DNA from 2 places in the Paraburkholderia sp. MM6662-R1 genome. Region 2 is predicted to be linked to the other one. Evidence: riboswitches for the same ligand, from Rfam matches in the RefSeq annotation. Region 2 holds a riboswitch; the other holds the start of a gene.

Region 1 (14,387 bases), 1.1 Mb from region 2:
GTTCGCGCAGCAGCGGAAACTGCACCGACTTCCAGATCGCGAGCCCCGATAGCACGAGCACGATCAGATCGGCGATCGCGAACAGGTAGGCGAATTTCTGCACCGCGTTGTAGACGCGCAGATCGCCATGCGACAGCTTCCCGCGCAACGCGGCGACGAAATCGCGCAGTACCGCGCGCGGCGTCAGCGGCAGGAACTTGCGCACGAAACGCCCGCTCGCGAGATTCAGCGCGATATACATGAGGCCGTTGAACACCAGCAGCCACATCGCCGCGAAGTGCCATTGCAGCGCGCCGCCGAGCCAGCCGCCCAGCGTGATTGCGGTCGGGAAGCTGAACGCCGGGAAGATCGGCGACGCGTCGTAGATGCGCCAGCCCGACAGCATCATCACGATCGCGGCGAGCGCGTTCAGCCAATGCGTGATGCGCAGCCACAGCGGATGAATGGCGCCGCGCTTCGGCGCGGTGGGCGCGGTGGGTGCGCTGGGGCGCAAGGCGTGGGGTGTGGACATGGGGCTCTCCTCGAGCAGCGGTAGTGAATGCGGCGCGCGCGAGGTCGATCAACGGCACGCGGGAAGGTCGGTCGCTTGCAGCACGTCGCCGCTCGCGTCGCTTTCGACGAACGCGACCACGCCGAAGCGGCCGGCGGCGTTGGCGCTCGGATCGGCTTGCGCATCGACGCTCGCAGCGTGTACATCGATGTCCTGATGAATCCGCGCGTGACCGGAGACGAGCGGCACGGGCCCGAACCAGGCGCGCACGACGCGCTCGTGATGCAGCGTCGCGCCGCGGTTTTCGCCCGCGCCGACCTGCGTCGTCAGCGCGTTCTCGTAGATCGCGAGATAGGCGCTCAACGCACCCGTGGCGGCGGCTGCCGTCGTGCTGAACTGCGCATCGACATCGAACGCGCCGGGCGCACGCGGGCTCAGCGCAAGTGCGACGCTCGCCTGGGCGGGTTCGGCGACGAGCTCGTCGATGCGGCGCTCGAAACTGTCGCGTTGCGACCAGTCGCGCAGCTCGCGGCCCGCGACGAACACTTCCGGCGTATAGAGCGTGTGCGCGCCCGCGAGACGCGTCAGCGTCTGCTGACGTTCGGTGAAGCGATGCTGGGAAAAGCGGTCGGTCCAGCCGAGGCTGTTCCAGTAGTCGACGTGCAGCGCGAGCGGCACGATGCCGTGCGCGGCGCCGTCGCTTTTCCATTGACTGAGCCAGCGGTCGGCGGGCGGGCAGCTATCGCAGCCCTCGCTGCTGTACAGCTCGACGAGCGCGACGCGGTGCGCGGGGCTGTGCGTGGCGCATAGGGGCCCGGCCGCGTCGGCCGCACTGATGCCAGAACCGCTCAGCAGAAACAGCGCAAGGCCGACGGCGGGCGTCGAAAAAGTCGTAAAGCGCTGAAGTATCGAGCGATTGTGCGCGGTCGACATGACGTGCTCCGATCGTAATCTGCACGTTTGTCGAGCCGCGCGGCCGGTTATGACAAGCCTCTTTTAATTTTTTTCCGGCATGGGATGAGCCAGCCAAAGCTCGCCCGCGACTCAGTCGTAACTGACCACCACCGTCACGCGCGTGTCCGTATCGGTGCGCTTCGCGTTCAGCGACAGCACGCCGCCCGCGCGATCGACCGCGTAGTGGCCGTCGCGGGCCGTCGCGACACGCCCGGTGCCATCGACGAACCGCGCCGCCACCAGATCGCGCGACTGCGTGCCGCCGTTCACTTCGAGCGCGACATCGGCCCCGCTGACGACGCCCGGCGGCGCGCTGAATGTCACCGTGCGCGAAAAGCGCTGACCCGCCACGCTCGCGCTACCGACGGCGACGCCAATGGGCGCCGTATCCCCGCTGATCTGCATCGGCGGTGCAACGATCATCCCCACGAACCGGATCACGCCGCCCGTCACCGTCGATGCCGCCGGCGCCGCCAGCGGCGCGGCAAGCAATGCCACCACCGCGACTGTGCGACCGAACGTTCGCCACCGCCTGCTTTCCGCTTTCATGTGCACCTCTTTGTCAATCGGCGCGAGTCGCCTCGCGCCATTCACGCGCCATCCCGCGAATCGCTTCGCCGGAGTGCGGCCTTCGCTGCACTTTGTTTAACGGCAATCCTCTGACTGGCTTGAACGCAATGCGGACCACACCGCTTTCTTCTCGCACCGCACAAAAACGGTCAATCGACGGGCGCGACGTCGCAAACGGAGCTGCGTGAGACAGCGTGCTAACATCAAACTTTCGTCTCGCTGCTGCCGCGCGGCCTCACGCTTTGTCGCCCGGCACCTCTCGATCGCTTTTCCCCAATACCTGGTCGTTTTGCCCGTGACTTCTCTGCGTCGTCCGACTTTCCGTGCTCTCGCCCGCTTGCGGCCATGCCGCGCAGGCGAGTGCGCGCGCGCGGACGTCGCGTCGCACGGCCCCGGCGAGACGTCCCGAACGGTCCCGCTTCACGCCGCCCGGCGCCCTCGCTGACGCAGCCCGCCAATACCCAGGGCCGCGTCGCCGGGCACCGGGCTCTCCCATTCGTCCACTCATCCGCCGACCACCCCATGGGTCGTTGCACGCGGCCATCCATGACCGCCTTATCCGGAGTCCTGATGATGAAGAAGATCAAAACCTGCTACCTGACCGAACTCGACGTGACCCGCCTAGAAAAATACGCGGCCACCGACGCCAAGTTGCAGCACATGCTCGACGATGTGCTCGAACGCGCGGTGATCGTCGACTCGCACGACATCCCCGCCGACGTCGTCACGATGAACTCGCAAGCGACGCTGATCGACGCAGCGAGCGGCGAACAGATGACGTGGACCGTCGTCTATCCGCCCAACGCCGATTTCGCGCAAGGGCGCCTGAATGTGTTCTCGCCGGCTGGCCTCGCGCTGCTCGGCGCGCGCCGCGGCGAGAGCGTCCGCTTCACGCCACCCAGCGGCGATCAGAAAGTGCTCAAGCTCGACAAAATCCTGTATCAGCCTGAAGCCGCCGACGATTTTTCACTGTAAGGCGGCCGTTCCCTCGCTGTAAGTTGCCCTGTCTGATGCGGTCTCGAATCAAGCATAGGAGATGTCTGGTTTCATCCGGACCAGTTTTTTTGAGTCATTCAGACAGGTTGCCAAACCGCGGGCGGGCGGTGTATCGTGTGCGCTGCTAACGCGGGGGTCCTGCGTAGCGCGGAGCTGGAGGTCCGTGTTGCGTGGGTGAGAAATACCCTTTGAACCTGATCTGGATAATGCCAGCGCAGGGAAGCGTACGGATTTCGCTCCAGCCCCAAGTGCCTCACCTCTCCGCGATTTCCGACTACTTCCATCTCGGTCTCCTGCTTAGCCGCCCCACTTTGTACGGAGACTTACATGAACGCCAACCCGAAGTTTATTTCCGCCGAAGCCCACGTGGACGAGGCCGCCGTCGCGCCGTTGCCGAATTCGCGCAAGGTCTACGTGACCGGCTCGCGCCCCGACATCCGCGTGCCGATGCGCGAAATCTCGCAGGCCGACACGCCCGACAGCTTCGGCGGCGAAAAGAATCCGCCGATCTACGTGTACGACACGTCGGGCCCCTACTCCGACCCGGACGCGGAGATCGACATCCGCGCGGGTCTGCCCGCACTGCGCGAGGCGTGGATCGAGGAGCGCGGCGACACCGAGCCGCTGACCGGTCTGTCGAGCAGCTTCAGCCGCGAGCGCGCCGCCGATCCGGCCACCGCGCAGCTGCGCTTTCCGGGACTGCATCGCACGCCGCGCCGCGCGATCGCCGGCAGGAACGTGACGCAGATGCACTACGCGAAGCAAGGCATCATTACGCCGGAAATGGAATACATCGCGATTCGCGAAAACCAGCGCCGTGCCGAGTACCTCGAGACCCTGAAGACGAGCGGCCCGAACGGCGCTAAGCTCGCCGCGATGATGGGCCGTCAGCACCCCGGCCAGGCATTCGGCGCGAGCGCGTTCGGTCCGAACGGCCTCACCGAAATCACCGCGGAATTCGTGCGCGAGGAAATCGCGCGCGGCCGGGCGATCATCCCGAACAACATCAACCACCCGGAAAGCGAGCCGATGATCATTGGCCGCAACTTCCTCGTGAAGGTCAATGCGAACATCGGCAACTCGGCGGTGACATCGTCGATCGGCGAGGAAGTCGACAAGATGACGTGGGCGATCCGCTGGGGCGGCGACACGGTGATGGATCTGTCGACCGGCAAGCACATTCATGAAACGCGCGAATGGATCATCCGCAACAGCCCGGTGCCGATCGGCACGGTGCCGATCTATCAGGCGCTCGAAAAGGTCAACGGCAAGGCTGAAGACCTCACCTGGGAAATCTTCCGCGACACGCTGATCGAGCAGGCCGAGCAAGGCGTCGACTACTTCACGATCCACGCGGGCGTGCGTCTGCAATATGTGCCGCTCACGGCGAACCGGATGACCGGCATCGTGTCGCGCGGCGGCTCGATCATGGCGAAGTGGTGTCTCGCGCATCACAAGGAAAGCTTCCTGTACGAGCATTTCGAAGAGATCTGCGAAATCATGAAGGCCTACGACGTGGCCTTCTCGCTCGGCGACGGCCTGCGTCCCGGCTCGATCTACGACGCGAACGACGAAGCGCAACTGGGCGAGCTGAAGACGCTCGGCGAACTCACGCAGATCGCGTGGAAGCACGACGTGCAGGTGATGATCGAAGGTCCGGGCCATGTGCCGATGCAGCTGATCAAGGAAAACATGGACCTGCAGCTCGACTGGTGCGACGAGGCGCCGTTCTACACGCTCGGGCCGCTGACCACCGACATCGCGCCGGGCTACGACCACATCACGTCGGGCATTGGCGCCGCGATGATCGGCTGGTTCGGCACCGCGATGCTGTGCTACGTGACGCCGAAGGAACACCTCGGTCTGCCGAACAAGGACGACGTGAAGACCGGCATCATCACGTACAAGCTCGCCGCGCATGCCGCCGATCTCGCGAAGGGTCATCCGGGTGCGCAGGTGCGCGACAACGCGCTGTCGAAGGCGCGCTTCGAATTCCGCTGGGAAGACCAGTTCAATCTCGGTCTCGACCCGGACAAGGCGCGCGAATTCCACGACGAAACGCTGCCGAAGGATTCGGCCAAGGTCGCGCATTTCTGCTCGATGTGCGGCCCGCACTTCTGCTCGATGAAGATCACCCAGGACGTACGCGAGTTCGCCGCGCAACAAGGCGTCACCGACGACGAAGCGCTGAAGAAAGGCATGGAAGTAAAGTCGATCGAGTTCATGAAGCAAGGCGCGGAGATTTATCAGCGGCAATGAGCGGGTTGCGCGATTTGCGCGAACCAGCACTGCAGTATCGAAGCCCGCCGGCATGGCGGGCTTTTTTATTCCACCGCATCGAGCAGGCACGTTGCGTGCTGAGAGAAGGAAACATCTGTTTCCAATAACGAGCGGAGTCAGCATCATGAAATCGATCCGTCATCTCGGTACTCGTCTTGGTACGGTCGCAGCCGCCCTTTCACTTGTCGCGGGTCTCGCGGCATGCGGCGACATGTCCCCACGCACACGCGATACCGCGATCGGCGCGGGTGTCGGCGGCGCCGCTGGCGCGGCGATCGGCGGCAATGGCTTGTCGACGTTGGGCGGCGCGGCGGTAGGCGGCGTCATCGGTAACCAGGTCGGCAAGTGAGCGGCAAGTGAGCGTTGCGTCAGATGAGCGTCTAACGGTTCATACAGGACAGCAAACGATTTTTTCGGACCACGATCCGGACTGCCAAGGGCGCCGGATGCGGTGCGCCCTCGTCCCGACAACGCGCGTGGAAATAGGCTGAAATATGCGGTTGCAGTTTTGCCACAGCGCTGCCGCGGCAAGAGCGTAAGCTCCTCGTAACGACGTCGCGCAAGGCGGCATCGGTTCATCGAGGAGCGCGCCATGAAGTCCCGCGTCGTCACCCATCTTTGCGTGGTGCGCCTCTCGACGCCACGCGATTCGTCCAGTTTTTCCGCGAGGTTCGCGCGGCCCGCCACCGCGATTTGCGTGCTCGCCTCGAGTCTCTTTTTGGCAGGCTGCTATTACCCCGCCGGCTACTATCCCGCCGGCTATTACCCGTCGTACTATTCGACCGCGCCCGCGACCACAGCCGACCAAACCGCGCCGGCGACCGATCAACAGCAGCCGCCTCAAGCCCAGGCGCAAATGCAGGTCGCACCGCAAGACATGCCGCCCGGTTATGCGGTCCCCGCGCCCGTGTATGCGGCGCCGCCGGTTTATCCCGCCTACTATCCGCCGCCGCCTTATCCCGCTTATTACGGCTACCCCGCCTACTACGGACCGTCGATTGCGATCGGCATTGGCGGTTATTGGGGCGGCCATTGGGGCGGTCATGGGGGCGGCCACTCGCATTGACCTGTCCTCTTTCGTCGCGGAGCGTGCACGCGCCGGCACTTCAACTGCCGGCGCGCGCGCTTCTTCATGAGTCGTTTTTCCGCGCGTATCGCCCTCCACCGCGCATACCCCGCTCGTACTTTCCCGGCTTGACGCGCCGGTAAGGCGCTCTATCCTTGGAAGGTTTCATGCAGCACCCGCTTAAATCGGGCGACGCCGCTTTGTCGAGGCCACTTGCGAGCGTCCGCCGAATCAGAGCGACGCGCCGTCATGCGCAATCCCCCGCGTCGAAATACACAACAACGAAGGAGACGTGATGTTTCATCAACTACTCACTCCGGTTGGCAATTCGCTTTTTCCGTCGTTCATCGTCGCCGCGCTGCCGATCATCGCCGTGCTCGCGCTGCTCGGCTGGGCGCGCAGGCCCGCGTGGCAAGCGTCGCTCGCGGGACTGATCATCGGTTTGATCGTGGCGATTTTCGTCTGGCAGTTTCCGGTCGGGCTCGCGTTCAACTCGGTCGCGGCTGGCGTCGTGTTCGCGATCTGGCCAGTGATGTGGATCGTGTTCACTGCGATCCTGCTGTACAACATCGCGCAGCGCTCGGGACGCTTCGAGGCCTTCCGCCTGTGGATGATCGACAATCTGCCGAACGACCGGCGCACCGTGCTCGTCGTGGTCGGCTTTTCGTTCGGCGCGCTGCTCGAGGGCATTTCGGGTTTCGGCACGCCGGTCGCGATCACGAGCTCGCTGCTGATCATGCTCGGCTTTCCGACGCTCGAAGCGCTGACCTTCACGCTGATCTTCAACACCGCGCCGGTCGCGTTCGGCGCGCTCGGCGTGCCGATCACGGTGCTCGGCGCGGTCACGCATCTGCCGTCCGATGTGCTCGGCAAGATGGTCGGGCGGCAATTGCCTTTCTTCGCGGTCCTGCTGCCCTTCTATGTGATCGCCGTGTACGCGGGCTTTCGCAACATGCTGCGGATCTGGCCGGTGCTGCTGGTCTCGGGCCTGAGCTTCGCGCTGACCCAGTTCGTCGTCTCGAACTTCATCAACTACAGCCTGACCGACGTGCTGTCGTCGCTGGTTTCGCTGATCCTCACCGTTGCGTTCCTACGCGTCTGGAAGCCCGCCGGCGATCCGAAATTCGCGGTCAACGTCGATCGCATCAGCGAGGTGCGCGGCAAGATCGGCGGCGCACAGGGCTGGTATCCGTGGATCATCGTGTCGGTCGTCGTGATCATCTGGACGATCGCGAGGATCTTCACGATCGGCGACCTCAAGGTGTCGTGGCCCGGTCTCGACAAGGCCGTGTTCATCACGCTCTACAACACGCCGTACGGCGCGGTCTGGGACTTCCAGCCGCTCGCGACCGGTACCGCGATCCTCGTCGCCGCGCTCATCACGGCGTTCGTCGTACGGCTCTCGCCCGCCGAGTTCGGCAAGGCGATCTCCGATACGTGGGTGCAAACGCGCATCGCGATCCTGACCGTGGCAACGATCGTCGGCCTCGCTTACCTGATGAACTACTCGGGACTCACCTACACGCTCGGTCTCGGCGTTGCGTCGGTCGGGCCGCTGTTTCCGCTCGTGTCGGCGTTCCTCGGCTGGGTGGCGGTGTTCCTGTCGGGCAGCGATACGTCGGGCAATGCGCTGTTCGGCAATCTGCAGGTGGTCGCGGCCAAACAGCTCAATCTGAATCCGGTGCTGATGGCGGCGACCAACTCGTCGGGCGGCGTGATGGGCAAGATGATCTCGCCGCAGAACATCGCGACCGGCGTCGCGACCACCGAGTTGAAGGGCAAGGAAGGCGTCGTGTTCGCCAAGACCTTCAAACATTCGATTCTGCTGACGGTGCTGCTTGGTGTGCTCGTCTGGGCGCAGCAGAACGTCCTGCCATGGATGATTCCGCATTGAGGTCGCGCCAGTAACGGCGCAATGCAATTCACCTCTTTTCGGACGGCCGCCCACGCATCGCGGGCGCCATTTCCGATCCCATCCCCACTGCCGTTCCGCCGATGCAATTTTTCTCACATATCGGCGAGAATTGCTCGTTTGGCGCGCGCCCTCGCAGCGCTTACCATCGACCTCATCGGACGCGGCTGTCTCCCGGATCTTGCCGTTTCATCCTGTACTGAAACGATTCGCGCGATCGCACTGTTACGATGAGCTGGCGTCCTGACTCAACTGCGCGGGGCGCCATTCCAATGAAAACCAGAAACCTGCTGCAACTGCTGATCCTCGCTGCCCTGTGGGGCGCATCGTTCCTGTTCATCCGCGTCGGCGTGACCGACTTCGGCGTCGCGCCGCTGATGGCGCTGCGCGTCGGCATCGGCGCGCTCTTTCTCGCGATCGTGCTGATCGCGCGACGGCCGCTGCAACAGTCCGCCACCGTGTTGCGCACGCACGCAGTGCCGCTGCTCGTGGTCGGTATCGTCAATTCGGCGGCACCATTCTGCCTGTTCGCGTATGCCGAGCTGACACTGTCGGCGGGCGTCACGTCGGTGATCAATGCGTGCGCGCCGCTGTGGGGCGCGCTGGTCGGCTTCCTGTGGCTGCGCGACCGGCTCAGCGCACTGCGCACGCTTGGTCTCGTGGTCGGCTTTCTCGGCGTGCTGATGCTCGTGTGGGATCAGATCGCGGCGCCGGCCGGCTCGGCCGCCTCGCCGCTGAGCGTCGCGCTCGCGGCCGGCGCCGCGCTCGGCGCCACGCTGCTCTACGGCATCGCCGCCAACTACACGAAGCGTCACCTGACTGGCGTCGACGCGCTGACCGTCGCGACCGGCACGATGATCGGCGCGACGATCGTGCTGCTGCCGCTCGCGGTCATCTACTGGCCCGCCGCGCCGATCTCGCTGCGCGCGTGGGGCGCGGTGATCGCGCTCGGCGTCGCCTGTACCAGCATCGCGTACATGCTTTTCTTCCATCTGATCGCGGTCGCCGGGCCGACGCGCGCGATCACCGTGACCTTCGTGATTCCGATCTTCGGCATTCTGTGGGGCGCGTTGTTTCTCGGCGAGACGGTGTCGCCCGGCATGCTCGAAGGGTGCGCGGTGATTCTGGTCGGCACCGCGTTGGCGACCGGCGTAGTCAAGCGCTTGCCGTGGATGGGGACGCGGCGCGCGGATACCTGAGCGCACGCAGTCAATCGGCAACCGCGCCGGGTCGCGGCTTGCCGATCCGGTCACGTTAGATTGGCTCACGCGCGCGCCCTTCGCGCGTCAAATGCATAGTCAAAAAAAACCGCCCGGATTTCTCCGGGCGGTTTCGTCGAACCGGCGGCGTCGGCCGCGAGGCTCTCGTATCAGTGCAGCTGGTCGGCCATCAGGCTCATGATCTGCTTGGCCTGCGAGCTTTCGTCGAGTTGCCCCTTGTCGTCGACCACGGCCACGCGGGTCTGGTTCGGCGTCACGGCGCGCACGTTCACGCGATACTGCTTGGCGACCTTCTCCTTCTTGCCGTGGAAGACCTGGCTCCAGAAGCCCTGCTCGGCCGACGACATATCCTTCGGATCGACGTAGCGCACGAAATAGAGGCCGCGGCTCATGTCGCGATCGTCGACCGTGAAATTGCTGCGATCGAGTGCGAGGCCCACGCGCAGCCACGCGCGGTCATACGGCTCGCCGAGCGTGAGTTCGGTCGATGAGAGCTGCGCCGACGTGTTGTTGGACGAATCCTCGTCCGGCATAGGCGGTTGCGCCGCGAGCGCGACGTTCTGCGCGACAACGGCGGCCGTCGCCGACTTCGCACCCGCCGTCGCCGCGTTCGGCGCGATCTGCGTGCCCGCGGGCGACAGCTCGGCGTTCTGTGTGCCACCCGCGTTGCTACCCGAATCGGCCCGCGCCAGCGAGACCATCAGGCGCTTCAGGTATTCCTGCTCGAGCGCCGGGTCGTTCGGTTTGGGTTGCCACTGGGTCGACTCGTTGTTCGTACCGGTGATCGCCTCACGCATGCCTTTCTGGCTGACGAACACATAGGTGCCGCCATTCGGCGCCGCTTCGAGACGCGTGCGGAACTTGTTGCGCTCCGAACTCACGTAGCTGTTGCCCATCGCCTTCGACAGCGTGTTGCGGATAAAGCCGTCGTTGATCTGCGCGTGGGTTTCGTTCCAGTCGGTTTCCATCACGCCCTTGTCGCGCTGGTCGACGACGAGCAGGAAGCCCTGCTCCTGCCAGAAGCGGCGGATTTGCGGCCAGGCCTGATCGGGCGTTTTGTTGTCGATCACGAGCCAGCTCTCGGTGCCGTCGCGCTGGATGTGGATGCCCTGGACGGGCGGCACGACCGCGACCGCGTCGCCGGCCGGCGCCTGTGCCTGCACCTGTTTCAGCGTGGACAGCGAGGTTTCGCCGCCCTGCGGCGGCAGCGAACGCTGATCGGCCGTCTCGTCGATCATGTTCGGCGGTACGGCAAGCGATACCTGCTTAGAACGGGAGTCGCTCCTATAGTCGATTTTGGTCGGCGACGAGGTGCCGCAGCCGGCGACCAGCCCGCCTGCCATGAGCATTACTGCAAACCGCTTGGTGAGACGAAAATCAGTCATGTTCGGGGAATCCTTCCGCTACGCCACGGCAAGTTTCCGTGGATCAACCCAACATTTTACCGGTCCCGGTGAGGCCTGTGCAAAAACTGGGGTTTGCCCGCGAATCGCCACATGCCACGGCTACGAAGCGACCACGGGAAAAAAGTCCGCGCCCATCATGCTATTTGCCTTCTTATGAGGTAAATTTAACACTAAATAACACTTTCGAGTTGACCTTGGGAGTATTCCCAAGTCTTTGCCGGAGGCCCGCCGAATAAGGGCTTCCGGTCTGCATGCGGCTTGTTTTTAAACATGGCGTGCGGTCCTGTCCGCCGCGATGTGCAAAGACCAGAAAAAACCAGCGCTAGACTAATCGAGTTATCTCAATAAAAAATCCGGCGCCAAAAGAGGAAGGCCTCATGTCCCAGTCCTGTCTCAATCCATCCGCGATCGCCTCGGCGATCGCCCTCGTCGCGTGCTGCGCGAGCTTCGGCGCGCATGCCGAATTGGGCGGCACGATGCCGAGCCAGGCGGTGTCGGGCGCGAGCGCGCCGCGCACGCTGCTCAATGGCGCACTGCGCGAGCGCACGTGGACCGACGCTGGCAATACGACCATCAACGAATACGCGACCAGCACCGGCCTGATCGTCGCCTACGCGTGGCAAGGCCCGACGATGCCGGATCTGCACGCGCTACTCGGCAAATACGGCGACTCGTACAAGACAGGCGCCGCGGCGGCGGCCGGCAGCGGCAATCTGCATTCGTCGCGGGTCACGCGCGCCGACGTGATCGTCGAGTCCGGCGGACCGATGCGCGGCTACGTCGGCCGCGCGTGGCTGCCGGCGGCTTTGCCCGCCGGCGTCACCTCCGACGACATCCAGTAACGCGTGCGCCCCGCACGCGTCGCTCGCGCCCCCTTCACGCCTGAGTTCCACCCGACGGATCGCCACGCCATGAAATCCGCCTTGCGTTTCCATGCCCTGCTTCTGATCGTCTGCGCGGCCCTCGTCGGCTGCGGCGGCGGAGGCGGCAGTTCCTCGTCCAGCTCGTCCGGCTCGGGCTCGACGCCGTCCGCGACCGCGCCGACCTCGTCGACCAGTTCCACGAGCGCGTCGAACACGACGCGGAGCGCGAACGTGCCGCAATCGACCACGCCCAACGTGCAGCTGGTCACGGTCGGCGTATCGCCCGGCAGTACGCGCAACATGCTGACGACGAGCGTCACCGTCTGCCAGGCCGGCACCAGCAACTGCGCGACGATCGACGACATCCAGGTCGACACCGGCTCGAACGGCCTGCGCATCCTCGCATCGGCGCTGCCGACGACCCTGTCGCTGCCGAGCATCGCCGCGGGCGGCGGCGTGAGCGCCGAATGCGCGGTGTTCGGCAGCGGTTATGCGTGGGGCTCGATCCGCAACGCGGACGTACGCATGGCTGGCCAACAGGCGTCATCGATTCCGATCCAGGTAATCGCCGACAGTGCGCTGCCCGCCGCACCCACCGACTGCGCGAACTCCGGCGCGTCGCTGCTGACGGTGTCGAGCCTGCACTCGAACGGGATCCTCGGCGTGGGCCTGTTCCCGGTCGACTGCGGCAACGGCTGCTCGAACTCCGCATTGCCGCGCTGGTACTACAGCTGCACGACGAGCGGCTGCACCGCAACCGCGCAGCCGCTCGCACAGCAGGTGACCAACCCGGTCAGCAGCTTCCCGCTCGACAACAACGGCGTCGTGATCGACCTGCCGGCCGTCGCCGATGCGGGCGCGGCCAGCGTGTCGGGCTCGTTGATCTTCGGCATCGGCACCCAGTCGAACAACACGCTGACGAGCCCGAACGTCCTGAAGGCGAACGCCGCGACCGGCTACGTGACGACGAACTCGGGCGGTCAGACCTATGCGGTGAGCTATCTCGACAGCGGCTCGAACGGCCTGTTCTTCCATTCGACGCAGTTCCCGTTGTGCGGCTTCTGGTACTGCCCGACTTCGACGCAGTCGGCGAGCGCGTCGATCACCGGCATCGATGGCGTGTCGAGCACGGTGTCATTCGACATAGCCAATTCGAGCACGCTGTTCTCGTCGTCGAACAACGCGTTCGACAATCTCGCCGGCAATTCGAGTCAGGGCTTCGGCTGGGGCTTGCCGTTCTTTTACGGCAAACGCATTTACACGGCGATTGCGGCGCGCAATACGTCGGCCGGCCAGGGGCCGTATTACGCGTTCTGAGGTTGATTGGGTTGGATGCGCAGCGATGGCGCGAGACGCGGGCGGGAACTCAGCCCGCCGCGCTGGCGGGTTGCGCGGCCGGCGCGGCCAGCTTTGCCGGCGCGAGCCAGCGGAATACGTCCAGCTCTTCGCCGTGGAACGTGCACTCGGCAGCGGCCGGCGTGCTGACCCTCTTCGGCTCGGCCGGCTTCGCGGCCACGTTGACGTCCGTCGCCGCTTGCGATGCCGATGCCGCGAGCGGCGCGGAGACCGCCACCTCGGACGCGCTTACCCGATGCTCGATCGTCCCCTCCACCACGACGCGCGAGCCGCGAATCGCGGCCCCGCGATGCGTGACCCGCAGCGTATCCGACGACATCCCCGACGACGCCTCGGCCAGCTTGCTGCGCATCAATTGTTCGCATGCGCCCGAGTTGCGGGTACCGATCGTGCAGGCCGCCAGCAGCGCCACGGCGCTCGCGACACAGGCGATAGAGAGAAGGCGAATCTTCATCGATGTTCCGTTGTTCAAAGCCTCGGTCATTGTAGCTTACGACCCCGTCGCCGGGCTTCGCGGCCGCCTGCCGCTTGACCTTGACCCAGCGCATCGGCATTGTGTTGACCGGTCGCGCCCTCGATGGCGCAGCCGGCAGCCCGGTTGCCCACATTGCGCGGCGAATTCAAAACGACTCTACCCCCGGTAACGATCTCGGCTTCTTCATGCTCAGCCTCGTCCTGCTCGCGATCGTCGCCTACGCCGCGACCAATATCGACAACCTGTTCGTGCTGCTCGGCTTTCTGACCGAAACGGGCGTGGAGCGGCGCCGTGTGGTCGCGGGACAGTACGCGGGCTCTTTGATCCTCGTCGCCGCGGCGCTCGTGCTCGCGACCTTGCTCACGCGCCTGCCGGCCGGTTATGTGGGCCTGCTCGGCTTGCTGCCGATCGTCGTGGGCCTGCACAAGGCCTGGCAGCGCTTCGGTCCCGGCCACGCGCGGCGCAACGCCAGCGAAGATGGCGAGGACAGCCGCGCAAGCGCCCCGCCATCCGTTCGCGGCTCATCGAGCTGGACCGTCGCGAGCGTCGCCATCGCCAACGGCTCGGACAACCTCGCCGTCTACGTGCCGCTGTACGCGAGTCGTACGCCCGCCGAGAACGCGCTGGTTTCGCTCGTGTTCGTCGTGATGATCGGGCTCTGGTGCGCGGGCGCGGCATGGCTGGTCGACCACCCGTTGCTCGGCGCGCCGATCCGGCGCTACGGCTCGGCGCTGCTGCCGCTGATCCTCGTCACGATAGGCGTATCGGTGATGGTGAACAGCGATACGTTGCGACTTTG
Region 2 (14,387 bases):
GCTGACGTTTGCCAGGCAACCCTGATTACCGGTGCGATCCCAACGCCGAAACCGGGCGGTGTCCGCATAGGCCGCCTCACTTCGACTCCTTTCATCCTTTCCGCCACGGAGCCAGCATGACCGCGCTACGTCTCACCCTCGTGCTCGGCGCCGCGAGCTGTCTCGCGGCCTGTTCGAGCGCGCAGACCAGGTCGATCGTCGAAACGCCGATGGCGCCGCCGCTCGCGTCCGCGCCGTTGAACGTCAACACGCAAGGCGCGATCTATCAGGCCGGCGCGCCGCTGCTGCTGTATGAGACGCCGCGCGCGCAGCACGTCGGCGACGTGCTGACGATCCGGCTGTCGGAATCGTATAGCGGCAACAACAGCGCGAGCGCGTCGGCGAACCGCACGAGCAGCATCACCGCGACTGCCGCGGATCAATCGACGAATGCCGCCGCGCGACTCGCCAAACTGTTCAACATCGGCTCTGCCGGCACCGACTACAAAGGGCAGGGCAATCTGAGCGACATCAGCGACATGACGGGCACGCTAGCCGTGACCGTGATCGGCACGGTGTCGGGCGGCAATCTCGTCGTGTCAGGCGAGAAGGTGATCGCGATGAGCGGGACCCGCGACCGTCTTCGACTCTCGGGCATCGTCAATCCCAAGGACATCGAAGCAGGCAATTACGTCGCGTCGAGCAAGGTCGCGAACGCGCGCATCGAGCAGGCGGGCCTCGGCATGGTCAACGATGCGACGACGATGGGCTGGCTGCAGAGGATGTTTCTGAGTGTGCTGACGTTTTGACCGTCAGCCGGGTCAGCGCGGTGCGCGCGACACCGCGCTGCGCGTTACGTGCGACGCGTGGGCCGCATCAACCGGCTTCGACCGTCAGGCGCCGCTAACCGAGCGGCGGCGCAAGCCCGCGTTCGGCCGCGCCGATCTCGCCGTCCGGCACGAACACGTAGCCGCGTCCCCACACCGTCTGCACGTAGCGCGGTTCCGACGGGTCCACTTCGATCAATCGACGCAAGCGCCAGATCGATACGTCGAGACTGCGGTTGCGATGCGCTTCGCTATTGCCGTGCAGTTTTTCGAGCAGCTGCGCACGCGTGAGCACGGTCATCGCGTGCGTGACGAACACCTTCAGCATCGCGAATTCGCTCGAACGCAGCGTGATGCGTTCGCCGTCGCGACGCAGTTCGCGCGCGGGGAAGTTCACTTCGAAGCGGCCGAAATGATAGGGCGCGCGCTGTTCGGGCGCGCCCGCCGCGATCGAGCCGCGACGCCGCAGCACGGTGCGAATCCGCGCGACGAGCTCGCTCGGTTCGAAAGGCTTGCCGAGATAATCGTCGGCGCCGAGTTCGAGGCCGATCACGCGATCGATCGGATCGGCGCGCGCGGTCAGCAGGATCACGGGAATGTCGTCGCCGGCGACACGCAAAGCGCGCAGCGCGCTGATGCCGTCGAGCTCCGGCATCATGATGTCGAGCACGACGAGCGCGGGACGCTCCTGCTGCAATCTGCGCTGCAACGCCAAGCCATTTTCCAGCATGGCGACCTTGAAGCCGCGGCCGTGCAGATATTCGCCGACGAGCTCGCGTACGACGGGATCGTCATCGACGATCAGGATGGTCTGGTTCATTCAGGTCATCTTAGTGATGCGCACGGGCCGCGCAAAGCGTATACCGCTTTCCAATCCTTTCCCGTGTAAGGCGCTGCAAGCGAAAGCAAAGCCGCGAGCACTCAGTGGGGCGGCGGGAAAGCCTGCGAGGTTTGCAGGGTCTGCTGTTGCTGCGCTTGACGCGGGAAATCGGTCCGATCGACCACCATCCGCTCGATCAGTCCGCCGAGCTTGACCGAGGCCGACGAAAAACGGTCGGTGTTCAGGCCGCCGGTCTGATAGCGCGCGGTGACCAGAATGCGGCCACTCTGGATCAGCGTCAGATCGATGATCGACAGGTACTGGATCGATTCGTCGCTGAACGAGCGGCGGCCATAGCCGATCGCGGCGTCGTAGACGAGCCGCGCTTCGCAGCCGGCCGGCGAGGTGCCCGGATTGTAGACGTCCGAACGAATACCGCGCCGCTCGAGCGCGAGCTGCAGCGCCGGCACGAAATCGCCGACCGACACCGTCGGGTTCACTTCGATGCAGAGGTGCTGCAAATCCGCGGGCCGGCCGTTGACGAAGGTCGGCGACGAGTAGTTCGACGCGATCGCGTAGCCGGCCTGGATGACGGAGCCGGTGGCGTCGGCGGCCTGGATCAGCGTCCAGGCGCAACCGTCGAGCGCGAGCGTCAGCGTCGCGGCGAAGGCGGCGAGGGCGCAACGACGCCGGCATATCAGCGAGGCGACCAGACACAGGCGCGAATGCCTGGTTGCCGCTGGCGCGCGCACGGTCGGCGACGAGGTCATGAGGCAGCGCCCGATCCCGGTCACAAAATGCGATGGAGCATCAAAAGCAGCGACGGCCGCGCGCTCAGGGAGTCACGCGCAGTCGCAGTTCGTTCTGACCTTGCACGCTCGCGGTGACGTTCACGCGACGGGCGTCGGTGGTCACGACGAAATGCTGGCGCACGGGTGTGTTGACGTCGTGCACGACGCGCGGAAAGCAGGCGGCGATGTCGGCGCCGAGTTCTTCGAGCGGATCGTTGATGACGCCGTCGGCTTGCCAGTGCGCACGCCAGTGGCAGTCGTACGCGTGCGGGCTGGCGCGGCAATCGTCCGTATTGGAGACGCCCGGCAGTTGCGCGGCGGTCTCGTTTGGCAGCCGCCGGAAATCGCTCGCATCGACGATGTGCGTGAGCGCCGCGCAGATATCGGCGGGTTGGTTCGGCCCGGTCGTTTGCGCGGCATCGACGGCGTTCGTGAGCAGCAGCGCCGCGCCGCAGGCGAGCGCGACGCGCGGGAGCAAAGGTGAAACACGGCGAGCGAATGACATGGGCGAGGAGTCCGAAGAGCGGTTGCGATGAAAGACGTGACTGACATCAACGAAGGCCGGCGCATGGCGCGGCCCGTACGACTATCGTCGCTGCTCGCAGGCATTTTCAAAGCGCGGAACAGCTTGCGCGCTCCGCAAATGCTTTCGAACTCTTCTCGTGTCTTTCCGGATGTTGCGCCCGGAGGTGCCGGCGCGCAGGCGAGGCTTAACCGAGCGTCAAGCCGCCATCGATGTGAATCACCTGGCCGGTGATGTGGCGTGCCGCGTCGGACAGCAGGAATGCGATCAGCGCGGCGACGTCGTCCGGTTCGGCGACGTGACCGAGCGGCGTGGCTTCGGCGGCGTGCGCCCACACGGCCGCGTTGTCGGCGCTTGGGCCGCGATCCTTGCGCGTGTAGCCCGGCGCCACGCAATTGACGGTCACGCCGAGCGGCGCGAGCTCCGCGGCCGCCGTTTTCGCAAGCGCTTCGAGTGCCGCTTTCGCGGCCGCCGTCGCGGCGAATGGCGCATCCGCGCGATAGCGATGCGCGACGAACGAACTCAAGGCGACCACGCGACCGCGCTTCGATGTTTCGAGCGCGGGCATCGCGCGCCGCACGAGCGCGGCGAAGGCGGCTGGCATCGCGGCGAAGGCGGCGCCGAAGGTGTCGGGATCGAGCGCGGCCAGCGTTTGGCGCTGCGCATGGCCGGCGTTCGCGACCAGTTGATCGAGTGCGCCGAAGCTCGCGAGCGTCTGATGGATCACGTGCTCCGCCGCGCCGCGCTCGGCGAGGTCGCCGAACACGGTCGCGCAGCGTGCGCCGCTTGCCGTGCAGTCGGCGGCAACCTGCACGAGCCGTCGACGGGAGGCGTCGTCTGCGCCGCGCGCGTGCAGCATCAACGACGTATGCGGCGCCGCGAGGCGCCGTGCGAGCGCCGCGCCGATGCCGGAACCGGCGCCGGTGATCAGCACGACGCGAGCGGCGGTGCCGTGCGCTTCGCTGACGTGAGCGCCGCTCGCGTCGCTCACGCCGCTACCGCTTCGACAGAACGCTCGACGTCGAGCGTTTCGTGATGGAACGCTGCGAGCGATTCGCGATGCGCGACGCTGACGATCGCAGCCTTCGGCAACCGCTCGGTGAACAGCCGATAGAGCCGCGCCTCGTTTTCCGCGTCGAGCGCGCTGGTCGCTTCGTCGAGGAACAGGTAGTCCGGCTTGTGCAGCAGCACGCGCGCGGCGGCGAAGCGCTGCTGTTCACCCGGCGACAGCACGCGAGTCCAGTGCGCCGTTTCCTGCAGACGGTCCGCGTATTCCGACAGATGGCAGGTGATGAGCGCGTCGCGGCATTCGTCGTCGTCATAGGTGTCCGCCGCCGACGGATACGCGAGCGCCGCCTTCAGCGTGCCGATCGGCATGTAGCTGACCTGCGGGATGAACATCATGCGCGCGTTGACCGGTGCGTCGATCGAGCCGTCGCCGAACGGCCACAGGCCCGCGAGCGCGCGCATCAGCGTGCTCTTGCCGGCGCCCGACGGACCGCGCACGAGCCAGCGCGAGCCCGGCCGGATCGCGATATCGCGGATGCGCGACAGTGGGTTGCCATTGGGCAGCGCGAGCTGGAGGCTGTCGGTGGTAAGCGTGTTGCTGTCGACGAAATGCAGATTGATGCCGCCATGTTCCGTGGCCGGCGACACCGATTCCTTCAGACGCGGCGAATGCACGACGCGCTTGAATTCGCGCAACCGGTTCACGGTCGCGCGCCATTCGACGAGGCTCGTATAACTGTTGATGAACCACGAGAACGAATCGCTGACCGTGCCGAACGCGCTCGATATCTGCATCAGCACGCCGAACGTGAACGCGCCCGCGAAGTAGCGCGGCGAGGCGACGACGATCGGGAAAATGATCGCGATCTGGCCGTAGAAGCTCAGCACGAAGGTCAGGCGCTTCGTGTACTTCATCACCTGCCACCAGTTGTCGCGGATGCGGCCGAACAGCGTGCGCGCGTTCGTCTTCTCGGTTTCCATGCCGTTGTAGAACGCGATCTGCTCGGCGTTCTCACGCAGCCGTATCAAGCCGAAACGGAAATCGGCCTCGACTTTCTGCGCCTGATAGTTGATCGACACGAGCGGATGGCCGACCTTCTGCGTGACGAGCGAGCCGCCCACCGCATACAGCGCCGCGGCCCACACCATATAGCCGGGGATCTGCAGCGGCATGCCGCCGAGCGAGATGCTCAACGCGCCCGCGAGCGACCACAGGATCGTGATGAACGACACGAGCGTGACGACGGTCGACAGCAGATCGAGCGTTAGCGACAGCGTGGTGGTCGCGAACGACTGCAGGTCGTCGCTGATCCGCTGGTCGGGGTTGTCGGTGAGGCGGTCGCGCTCGATGCGGTAGAACGCGCTGTCGTCGAGCCACTCGTTCAGGTAGCGGGTGGTCAGCCACTGGCGCCAGCGGAAGCCGAGCATCTGGCGCAGATAGCGTCCATACACGGCGAGGATGATGAAACCGAACGCGAGTCCGGTGAAGATCATCAGCAGGTGCGGGAAGTCGTGGACGTTCTTCGCCTGCAGCGCGTTGTAGAAGTCCCTGCTCCAGCTATTCAGGCGCACGTTGATCCAGACGACGAGCAGGTTCATCACGATGATCGTGACGAGCAGCCCCCACGCGATGCCTCGTTCCTCGGAAACCCAGTAGGGCTTGATCAGGGTCCACGCGGAGACCTTTTCGTCGGGCGGCAGCGCGGGGCTGGCGGAAGTATGTGGTGTCATGAGCATCCTGATGAAGTGCTGACCCGAAGTGCCATTCCGGCGTACGGGTCCGATCTGGTTGACCCATGTCGGGCGATCCCGCGAACAGCAGGCGCCTTTGCGAGGGTGTGGCTGCCGCGGGTCTGCGATACCTGGCCGGTCATCGCGCCATCACGCTCGATGACGCGAGTCCGGACGGGCGCCCGATTCTGGCGTGACGCCCTTAAGCGAAAATTAATTTTCGGGGCCGGCATCCGCTGGGGTGCCGCCGCCACGCATGCGGCCACGAGTGCCGCGCGCGCCGCGTTTTTGCGGCACCGATCACGGCATTGTGCCAGAGCGCCGGGCCGCTTCGCACCGGCATCTCGATAGACGGTGCCAGATCAAAATTGGGGTGGCGACCGCGGAGCGCTGGTTTGCGGGCGCCGCGCCTTTTATGGTCTAATAACCTGCGACGAAACAGGGGTGCTTCGCCCACAGGCGGCATGACTTTCATGCCGGGGCGGCGAGGCTGAGAGAGACCCTTTGCACCCGATCCGGGTAATACCGGCGCGGGAAGTTTCCGGAAGCAACCGTCTTCCATTCCCCGCCGGGCGGCGAGCGCAGCTCACATGTGCACGTCGTGACCGGCCGGCTTCACCCGCCGGTTTCGTCCTGGGTACGTGCGTTTTTGGCCGTACGGAAAGGACTCGATGACCGCCCATTCTTCAGACATGCATTTTTCCCTTCGTCACGCCGCCTCGGGCGAGCCGTGCCGTTTTGGTTTTGCCCACCGCAGTCGAACGGAGCGCGCGCGATGAACCGTCCCGCCCGACCCGATTTCGCCGTGCTCGGCGGCGGCCTGTGCGGCCGCCTGGTCGCGTGGCGCCTCGCTGGCGACGGGCATCGCGTGGCGCTCTACGAGCGCGGCGATGCCACCGGTTCGCAGGCTGCCGCGTGGGTCGCCGCCGCGATGCTCGCGCCGCTGGCAGAGGCCGCGAGCGCCGAGCTGCTGATCACGCGGCTTGGCGCGAGTTCGCTCGAAAGCTGGCCGCGCGTGCTTGCCGAACTGCCGGAGCCGGTGTTTTTCCAGCGCAACGGCACGCTCGTCGTCTGGCATCACGCGGATCGCACCGAGGCGCCGCTATTCGAGCGGCGCGTGCGTGCGAACGCGCCGGCCGAGTTGCTCGCTCGACGGCGGCTTCGTCGCGTTGGCAGGCGCGCAGCTCGGCGCCGCCGAACCCGCGTTGGCCGGCCGCTTCAGCCAAGGCTGGCTGCTGCCGCGAGAAGGCCAGCTCGACAACCGCCAGGTGCTGTCCGCGCTCGCGGCCGGGCTTGCCGAGCGCGGCGTCGACACGCACTGGAACACGCCGATCGACGACGCGTCGCTGCCCGATGCCGGCATCACCATCGATTGCCGCGGGCTCGGCGCGAAGCCGGTGCTGCCGACGCTGCGCGGCATCCGCGGCGAAGTTGCGCGCGTGCATGCGCCTCACCTGCAGCTGACGCGCCCGGTGCGGCTACTGCATCCGCGTTACCCGCTGTATATCGCGCCGAAGCAGAACGGCCTCTACGTGATCGGCGCGACCGAGGTGGAGGGCGAGGACATGTCGCCCGTCAGCGTGCGTTCGGCGCTCGAGTTGCTGAGCGCGGCGTTTTCGGTGCACCCGGGCTTCGGCGAGGCGCGCATTCTCGAGCTGAATTCGCAGTGCCGGCCGACCTTGCCCGATCATCGTCCCGCGCTGCTGTGGGACGGCGCGCGCACGCTGCGCGTGAACGGCCTGTACCGGCACGGCTACATGATCGCGCCCGAAGTCGCCGACGAAGCCGTGCGCTTCGCGAGCGCGCTGCTCGACGGCCGCGTCGGTGATGCCGACGCATTCGCCGGCTGGCGGCGCGACTCACGCTGGAGCGAGCTGTTCCAGCAGCATTTCGCGCGCGAGCCGGCCCGAGCGTAGCGGCCAACGTGCCGCGCGCGATGCCGCTTGCGCCATCGATTGAACCGCATTCGAACACCATGGACATTCATATCAATCAGAAGCCGTTGTCGCTGCCCGAGGGCGCGACCGTCGCCGATGCGCTCGCCGCCTTTGGCGCGCGTCCGCCGTTCGCGGTCGCGCTCAACGGCGATTTCGTCGCGCGTGCGCAGCATGCGGCGCGCGCGTTGCAAACGGGCGACCGGCTCGACGTCGTGCAGCCGGTCGCGGGTGGCTGAGCGCGACCGCGCCAGCCTGTCGCTTACCGAACGCAACAACCGTCGCCGAAAACCCATTGCCGCAACGCGGTCGGTTCTAGCCGCGAGGGCAAACCAGGATGATGCAAATGACTTCTCACGAGACCGCCGACGCGCTGACGCTATACGGTCAAACTTTTGCAAGCCGCGTGCTGCTCGGCACATCGCGCTATCCGTCGCTGCAATCGCTGTCCGATTCGATCGACGCCGCGCGCCCCGGCATGGTGACGGTCGCGCTGCGCCGTCAGATGAACGAGGGCCACGCCGAAGCCGGCTTCTTCGATCTGCTCAAGCGCCATGGCGTGCCGCTCTTGCCGAACACGGCGGGTTGCCTGAGCGTCGGTGAAGCGGTGACGACCGCGCACATGGCGCGCGAAATCTTCGAGACCGAGTGGATCAAGCTCGAACTGATCGGCGACGACTACACACTGCAGCCCGACCCGGTCGGCCTGATCGAAGCCGCCGCGCGGCTCGTCAAGGATGGCTTCAAGGTGCTGCCGTACTGCACCGAAGATCTGGTGATCGGCCGCCGTCTGCTCGACGCCGGCTGCGAGGCGCTGATGCCGTGGGGCGCGCCGATCGGCACCGGCAAGGGCGTGATCAATCCATACGGGCTGCGCGTGTTGCGCGAGCGGCTGCCGGACGTGCCGCTGATCGTCGACGCCGGGCTCGGCGTGCCGTCGCATGCGGCCCAGGTGATGGAGTGGGGCTTCGACGGCGTGCTGCTGAACACGGCCGTGTCGCAGGCGACGCACCCCGACGCGATGGCGCGCGCGTTCGCGCTGGGCGTCGAGGCGGGTCGGCAAGCGTATCTCGCGGGCCCGATGGCCGAGCGCGAGAGCGCGCACGCGAGCACGCCGGTGGTCGGCATGCCGTTCTGGCATCAGGATGGAGGTGCCGCATGACTCAGTCGTTGACGCTGAAGGACCGCGATCTGTTCTGGCCGACGGCCGACGAACTCATCGAAGCCGCCGAGCGCATCCGCGCACGTCTCGGCGACTGGCCGCCGACGCACGCGCCGTGGCGCATCTGCCTGATCGCACCCGACGAACCGAACGGTGGCGACCTGATCGTGAGCGCCGACGCACAGCCGCACGGCGAGCAGATCGCGCGCTGGCTGACGCGGGGTGCGGGCGTGATCGTCGCCGCGGAAAACCGCGCGACGCTGCATCTGGGCGGCGAGAAGTACGGCCTCGAAGGCCATCTGGCGGAAGACTGGATTCCCGCGCTTGCCGCGTTCCTCGACTGCGGTTTCGATCCGCACGACGCGCTGGTGCTCGCGCTCGCGTGGCGCGATGGCGACGAGACCCGCGCCGACGATGCTTTCCCGGCCGACCTCGCTCGCTTTCCGCGCCTTACCGACCTGCCGGCGGCACCCGCCAAGGCGTTCCCGCGCTGCCCGGCAAGGCTCGGCCTGTATCCGGTGTTGCCGACCGCGGACTGGGTCGAACGGGTGGTCGGCTTCGGCGTGAAGACGGTGCAGTTGCGCCGCAAGTCGGCCGAACCCGCCGACGAGCTGAAGCGCGAAATCGCGCGCTGCGTGGCGGCCGGCCGCGCGCACGACGCGCAGGTGTTCATCAACGATCACTGGCAGGCGGCGCTCGAGGCGGGCGCATACGGCGTGCACCTCGGCCAGGAAGACGTGCATACCGCGGATCTGTCCGCGCTGGCCGACACGGGCGTCCGCCTGGGCCTGTCCACTCATGGCTTCTACGAGATGCTGAAGGCGCTGCATTTCCGGCCGAGCTACATTGCATTGGGCGCCGTGTTCCCGACCACGACCAAGGTCATGCCGACCGCGCCGCAGGGCTTGCGCCGCCTCGCACGCTATGTGCGGCTGCTCGACGGCGTGGTGCCGCTCGTCGCGATCGGCGGGATCGATCTGCAGGTGCTGCCGGACGTGCTCGCGACCGGCGTCGGCTGCGCGGCCGTGGTGCGCGCGGTGACGGAAGCGGCCGACCCGGCCGCCGCCGTGTCTGCACTGCAACACACGTTTACGCAATAATCGTCAGGCATAGTCAAGGAACGGGGCACCTCACGGCAGCTTTTGCACGATGGCCCTATAATTCGGCCTTCCCTGTAAAAGGATTGTCAGTGTGGTGCCTTCCTATCCCGAGACCTTACTCGAGTTGCGCGACGTCGACTTCGGTTACGGCGACCGGCTCGTCCTGTCGAATCTGAATCTGCGCTTTCGTCGCGGTCAGGTCGTCGCGGTCATGGGCGGCTCGGGTTGCGGCAAGACCACGGTGCTGCGGCTGATCGGCGGACTCGTGCGCGCCCAGCGCGGCCAGGTGCTGTTCCATGGCGAGGACATCGGCGAGCAGACGCGCGAAGGCCTTTACGCGCTGCGCCGCAAGATGGGCATGCTGTTCCAGTTCGGCGCGCTGTTCACCGACATGTCGGTGTTCGAAAACGTCGCCTTCTCGCTTCGCGAGCATACCGATCTCCCCGAGGAACTGCTGCGCGACCTCGTGCTGATGAAGCTCAACGCGGTCGGCCTGCGCGGCGCGCGCGACCTGCTGCCGTCCGAGATTTCCGGCGGCATGGCGCGGCGCGTGGCGCTCGCGCGCGCAATCGCGCTCGACCCCGAACTGATGATGTACGACGAGCCGTTCGCCGGTCTCGACCCGATCTCGCTCGGCATCACCGCGAACCTGATCCGCACGCTGAACCGGGCGCTCGGCGCCACGTCGATTCTCGTCACGCATGACGTGCCGGAATCATTCGCGATCGCCGACTACGTGTACTTCCTGTCCAACGGCGGTGTGCTTGCCGAGGGCACGCCCGACGAACTGCGCGCGTCGACCGATCCGACCGTGCGGCAGTTCATCGACGGCGCGCCGGACGGCCCGTTCAGATTCCACTATCCGGCGCAGACGCCGCTCGCGGCGGACTTCGGCATCGGCGGAGGCCAGTCATGATCAGTACGATCGGTCGCTCGGTCATCACCGGGCTCGGCACCGCCGGCTACGCGACGCGCTTCTTCCTGCGGCTCGTGCTCGAGTTTTTCCCGCTGCTGCGCCGCCCGCGTCTTGTCACGAAGCAGATCCACTTTGTCGGTAATTATTCGCTAGTGATCATCGCGGTGTCGGGGCTGTTCGTCGGCTTCGTGCTCGGGCTGCAGGGCTATTACACGCTGAACCGTTATGGCTCCGAGCAGGCGCTCGGGTTGCTGGTCGCGCTGTCGCTCGTGCGCGAGCTCGGGCCGGTCGTGACCGCGCTGCTGTTTGCCGGGCGCGCGGGCACGTCGCTGACCGCCGAAATCGGCCTGATGAAGGCGGGCGAGCAGCTCACCGCGATGGAAATGATGGCCGTCGATCCGGTCAAGGTCGTGATCGCGCCGCGCCTGTGGGCCGGCATCGTGTCGATGCCGATCCTCGCCGCGATCTTCAGCGCGGTCGGCGTTCTGGGCGGTTACGTGGTAGGCGTGCTGCTGATCGGCGTCGATGCCGGCGCGTTCTGGTCGCAGATGCAAAGCGGCGTCGACGTGTGGCGGGATGTCGGCGCCGGGGTCGTCAAGAGTGTGGTGTTCGGCCTCGCGGTGACCTTCGTCGCGCTGTTTCAGGGCTACGAGGCGAAGCCGACGCCGGAAGGCGTGTCGCGCGCGACGACCCGCACGGTCGTGTACGCGTCGCTCGCGGTGCTCGGGCTCGATTTCCTGCTGACCGCACTAATGTTCAGCTAAGACCGCGCAGCATGCCGGCTGCCGGCGGTGCATGATGCGCCGCGCACGGCGGGAGGTGGCGGCGGCGCGGCGGATTCACTTTGGGATGACGATGAAAAAGAATGTTCTCGACTTCTGGGTCGGCCTGTTCGTGGTGCTGGGTTTCGTGGCGTTGCTGTTTCTTGCGCTGAAGGCCGGCAATATGAGCTCGTTGTCGTTCCAGGCAACCTACCCGGTCAAGCTGAAGTTCGACAACATCGGCGGGCTGAAGCCACGCGCGCCGGTGAAGAGCGCCGGCGTGACGGTCGGCCGGGTCGCGTCGATCGGCTTCGACAGCAACACCTACCAGGCGCTCGTCACGATCGATATCGACAAGCAATATCAGTTTCCGAGGGACACTTCGGCGAAGATCCTGACCTCGGGTCTGCTCGGCGAGCAGTACATCGGGCTCGAGCCGGGGGGCGACTCGGAAATGCTGAAGGCCGGCGATACGATCTCGATGACGCAATCGGCGATCGTCCTGGAAAACCTGATCGGCCAGTTCCTGTATAGCAAGGCCGCGGATTCCGGCGCGGCGAAGCCCGCCGCATCCGCCCCTGCACCGGCGCCCGGCGCGCCGGCCTCCGGCGCTGCCGCCCAGTAAGGCCAACAAGGAGAATTAGATGCAGACGACACTGCAGACCGCGCGCAGCGGCGCGCGCGTCCTACAGTTCGGCAAGGTCGCCGTGGCGGCTGCGCTGCTCGCCGGTTGCACGACCGTGCAGACGCCTACCAAGGGCGACCCGTTCGAAGGGCTGAACCGTACGATCTTCACCGTCAACGACAAGATCGACCAGTACGCGCTGAAGCCGGTTGCGCAGGGCTACGTTTGGGTCACGCCGCAGCCGGTTCGCGACAGCGTGACGAACTTTTTCTCGAACATCGGCGACGTCTATATCGCGGCGAACAACCTGCTGCAGCTGCGCATCGCCGACGGCGTGTCCGACATCATGCGGATCGTGATCAACACGTTGTTCGGCGTCGGCGGCCTGTTCGACGTCGCGACGCTCGCGAAGCTCCCGAAGCACGACAACGACCTCGGTCTGACGCTCGGCCACTACGGCGTGCCGGCGGGCCCCTATCTGGTGCTGCCGCTGTTCGGGCCGAGCACGGTGCGCGATGCGGTCGGCTCGCTCGGCAACTACTACGTGAACCCGATCAGCTACGTCGACCCGCCGGGCCTGAGCTGGGCGCTGTATGGCCTGAACATCGTCAACACGCGCGCGAACCTGCTCGGAGCGAGCAACCTGCTGGAAGGCGCAGCGCTCGACAAATACTCGTTCGTGCGTAACGCGTATCTGCAGCGCCGGCAGTATCTGTTGTCGGATAACCGCCGGCGTCCGCAGGAACTGCCGAGCTACGACGAGGAAGCGCCGCTGCCGAAGTACGACGAAGGCGAGACGGGCGCGGCAGGTGCGCCGGCCAAGCCGGCTCCCGCATCCGGCGCGGCCGTGGGCACGCCGCAAGGCGCGTCGGCACCGGAGGCCGCGTCGGGCGCCGAAACACCGCCTCTCGACCTGAAAGGCGGCCCGGAAACGCAAGTTCCGGCCGGTCAGTTGGTGCCGCCCACGCGCTTCAACTTCCCGTCCTTAAGATTGCATTGAACGTGCAGCCGTAACAGATCGATACGACTCTCGCAGTTTGCGCATCGATTGCCGTCGAACTCGCGTGATAAGGTCGGTTCAAACTGTTGCATTATTTTTGAGGCAAAGCTCGATATGAAAAAATTCTTCCTGATTCCGTTGTTTGCCGCGTTGTTTTCGTTCATCAGCGCGGGCGCATCGGCGCAAACCGTCGACACCAGCTCGCCCGACGCGCTGATCAAGACCGTCACCCAGCAGGTGATGGACGCGATTCGGGGCGACAAGTCGATCCAGCAGGGCGACATCAGGCACATCACGGCGCTCGTCAACGAAAAGATCCTGCCGTACATCGATTTCCGCCGCACCACCCAGCTCGCGATGGGCCGTAACTGGCGCACCGCGACGCCCGAACAGCAGAACCAGGTGGTCGAGCAGTTCAAGATGCTGCTGATCCGGACGTACGCGGGCGCGCTCGCGCAGGTGCGCGACCAGCAGATCCAGTACAAGCCGTTCCGCATGAACCCGGACGACACCGACACGGTGGTGCGCTCGGTCGTGATGAACAACGGCCAGCCGATCGAACTCGACTACCGCCTGTACAAGACGGCGCAGGGCTGGCGCGTGTATGACATCAACGTGCTCGGCGCGTGGCTGATCCAGGCGTATCAGCAGCAGTTCAACGAGCAGATCCAGCAGAAGGGCGTGGACGGACTGATCCAGTTCCTCACGCAGCGCAATCAGCAACTCGCTGCGGGCAAGCAGTCGTGAGCGACGTGCTGAACCCGGTGGCGAACCGCTTCGACAGCGGCACGACGCTGACCCACGAGAGCGCGAAGGCCGCGCTCGCGGCGGGTCTGCAACGCATCGCGGCGGGTGCGGGCGGCGTCGATTGCGCGCCGCTCACGCAATTCGATTCGTCGGCGCTCGCCGTCCTGCTCGCGTGGGTGCGGGCCGCGGCGGCGCGCGGCGGCAAGTTCGAAATCGTCAATCTGCCGGCTGGGCTCGCCAGTCTCGCGCAGGCCTACGGCGTCGATACACTTCTCTCTTCTGGCGCCTCCAGCATGGTTGCGTCAGCGCGACATTGACGCTCCTCTAGCGTCGTCTCCTCCCTTCCGGCCAGGCCGGGGGTGTCAGTTTTTGCCCTATAATCAAACGTTTTTTTGGGGCGTCGAACTGGCCCCCTAATCGGCCCCGGTTCCCGTTTCTTCCAGCATTTGCGCATCCCCAAGCT

Evidence for each region. A riboswitch is a leader RNA that binds a small molecule or an ion and turns the genes downstream of it on or off. The one in region 2 is predicted to bind thiamine pyrophosphate.
Region 1: another riboswitch for thiamine pyrophosphate. It lies ahead of thiC (phosphomethylpyrimidine synthase ThiC); the one in region 2 lies ahead of OKW39_RS13825 (FAD-dependent oxidoreductase).

What each region holds. Positions count from the first base shown of each region.
Region 1 is NZ_JBNDLV010000001.1:4,009,924-4,024,310, reverse strand. It holds gene OKW39_RS19055 (cytochrome b/b6 domain-containing protein) at 1-511, opposite strand, end outside; gene OKW39_RS19050 (DUF1223 domain-containing protein) at 560-1,423, opposite strand; gene OKW39_RS19045 (hypothetical protein) at 1,535-1,993, opposite strand; gene OKW39_RS19040 (GreA/GreB family elongation factor) at 2,585-2,989, shown strand; TPP riboswitch at 3,132-3,249, shown strand; gene thiC (phosphomethylpyrimidine synthase ThiC) at 3,338-5,269, shown strand; gene OKW39_RS19030 (glycine zipper 2TM domain-containing protein) at 5,415-5,639, shown strand; gene OKW39_RS19025 (hypothetical protein) at 5,883-6,356, shown strand; gene OKW39_RS19020 (L-lactate permease) at 6,652-8,250, shown strand; gene OKW39_RS19015 (DMT family transporter) at 8,541-9,467, shown strand; gene bamC (outer membrane protein assembly factor BamC) at 9,638-10,873, opposite strand; gene OKW39_RS19005 (DUF2844 domain-containing protein) at 11,272-11,736, shown strand; gene OKW39_RS19000 (DUF3443 domain-containing protein) at 11,806-13,074, shown strand; gene OKW39_RS18995 (hypothetical protein) at 13,124-13,567, opposite strand; gene OKW39_RS18990 (cadmium resistance transporter) at 13,642-14,387, shown strand, end outside.
Region 2 is NZ_JBNDLV010000001.1:2,924,203-2,938,589, forward strand. It holds gene OKW39_RS13795 (flagellar basal body L-ring protein FlgH) at 117-788, shown strand; gene OKW39_RS13800 (response regulator) at 883-1,626, opposite strand; gene OKW39_RS13805 (hypothetical protein) at 1,728-2,396, opposite strand; gene OKW39_RS13810 (hypothetical protein) at 2,461-2,922, opposite strand; gene OKW39_RS13815 (SDR family NAD(P)-dependent oxidoreductase) at 3,128-3,931, opposite strand; gene OKW39_RS13820 (ABC transporter ATP-binding protein/permease) at 3,928-5,679, opposite strand; TPP riboswitch at 6,110-6,233, shown strand; partial or broken gene OKW39_RS13825 (FAD-dependent oxidoreductase) at 6,455-7,595, shown strand; gene thiS (sulfur carrier protein ThiS) at 7,655-7,852, shown strand; gene OKW39_RS13835 (thiazole synthase) at 7,960-8,775, shown strand; gene thiE (thiamine phosphate synthase) at 8,772-9,875, shown strand; gene OKW39_RS13845 (ABC transporter ATP-binding protein) at 9,967-10,791, shown strand; gene mlaE (lipid asymmetry maintenance ABC transporter permease subunit MlaE) at 10,788-11,555, shown strand; gene mlaD (outer membrane lipid asymmetry maintenance protein MlaD) at 11,647-12,177, shown strand; gene OKW39_RS13860 (MlaA family lipoprotein) at 12,197-13,177, shown strand; gene OKW39_RS13865 (MlaC/ttg2D family ABC transporter substrate-binding protein) at 13,292-13,924, shown strand; gene OKW39_RS13870 (STAS domain-containing protein) at 13,921-14,241, shown strand.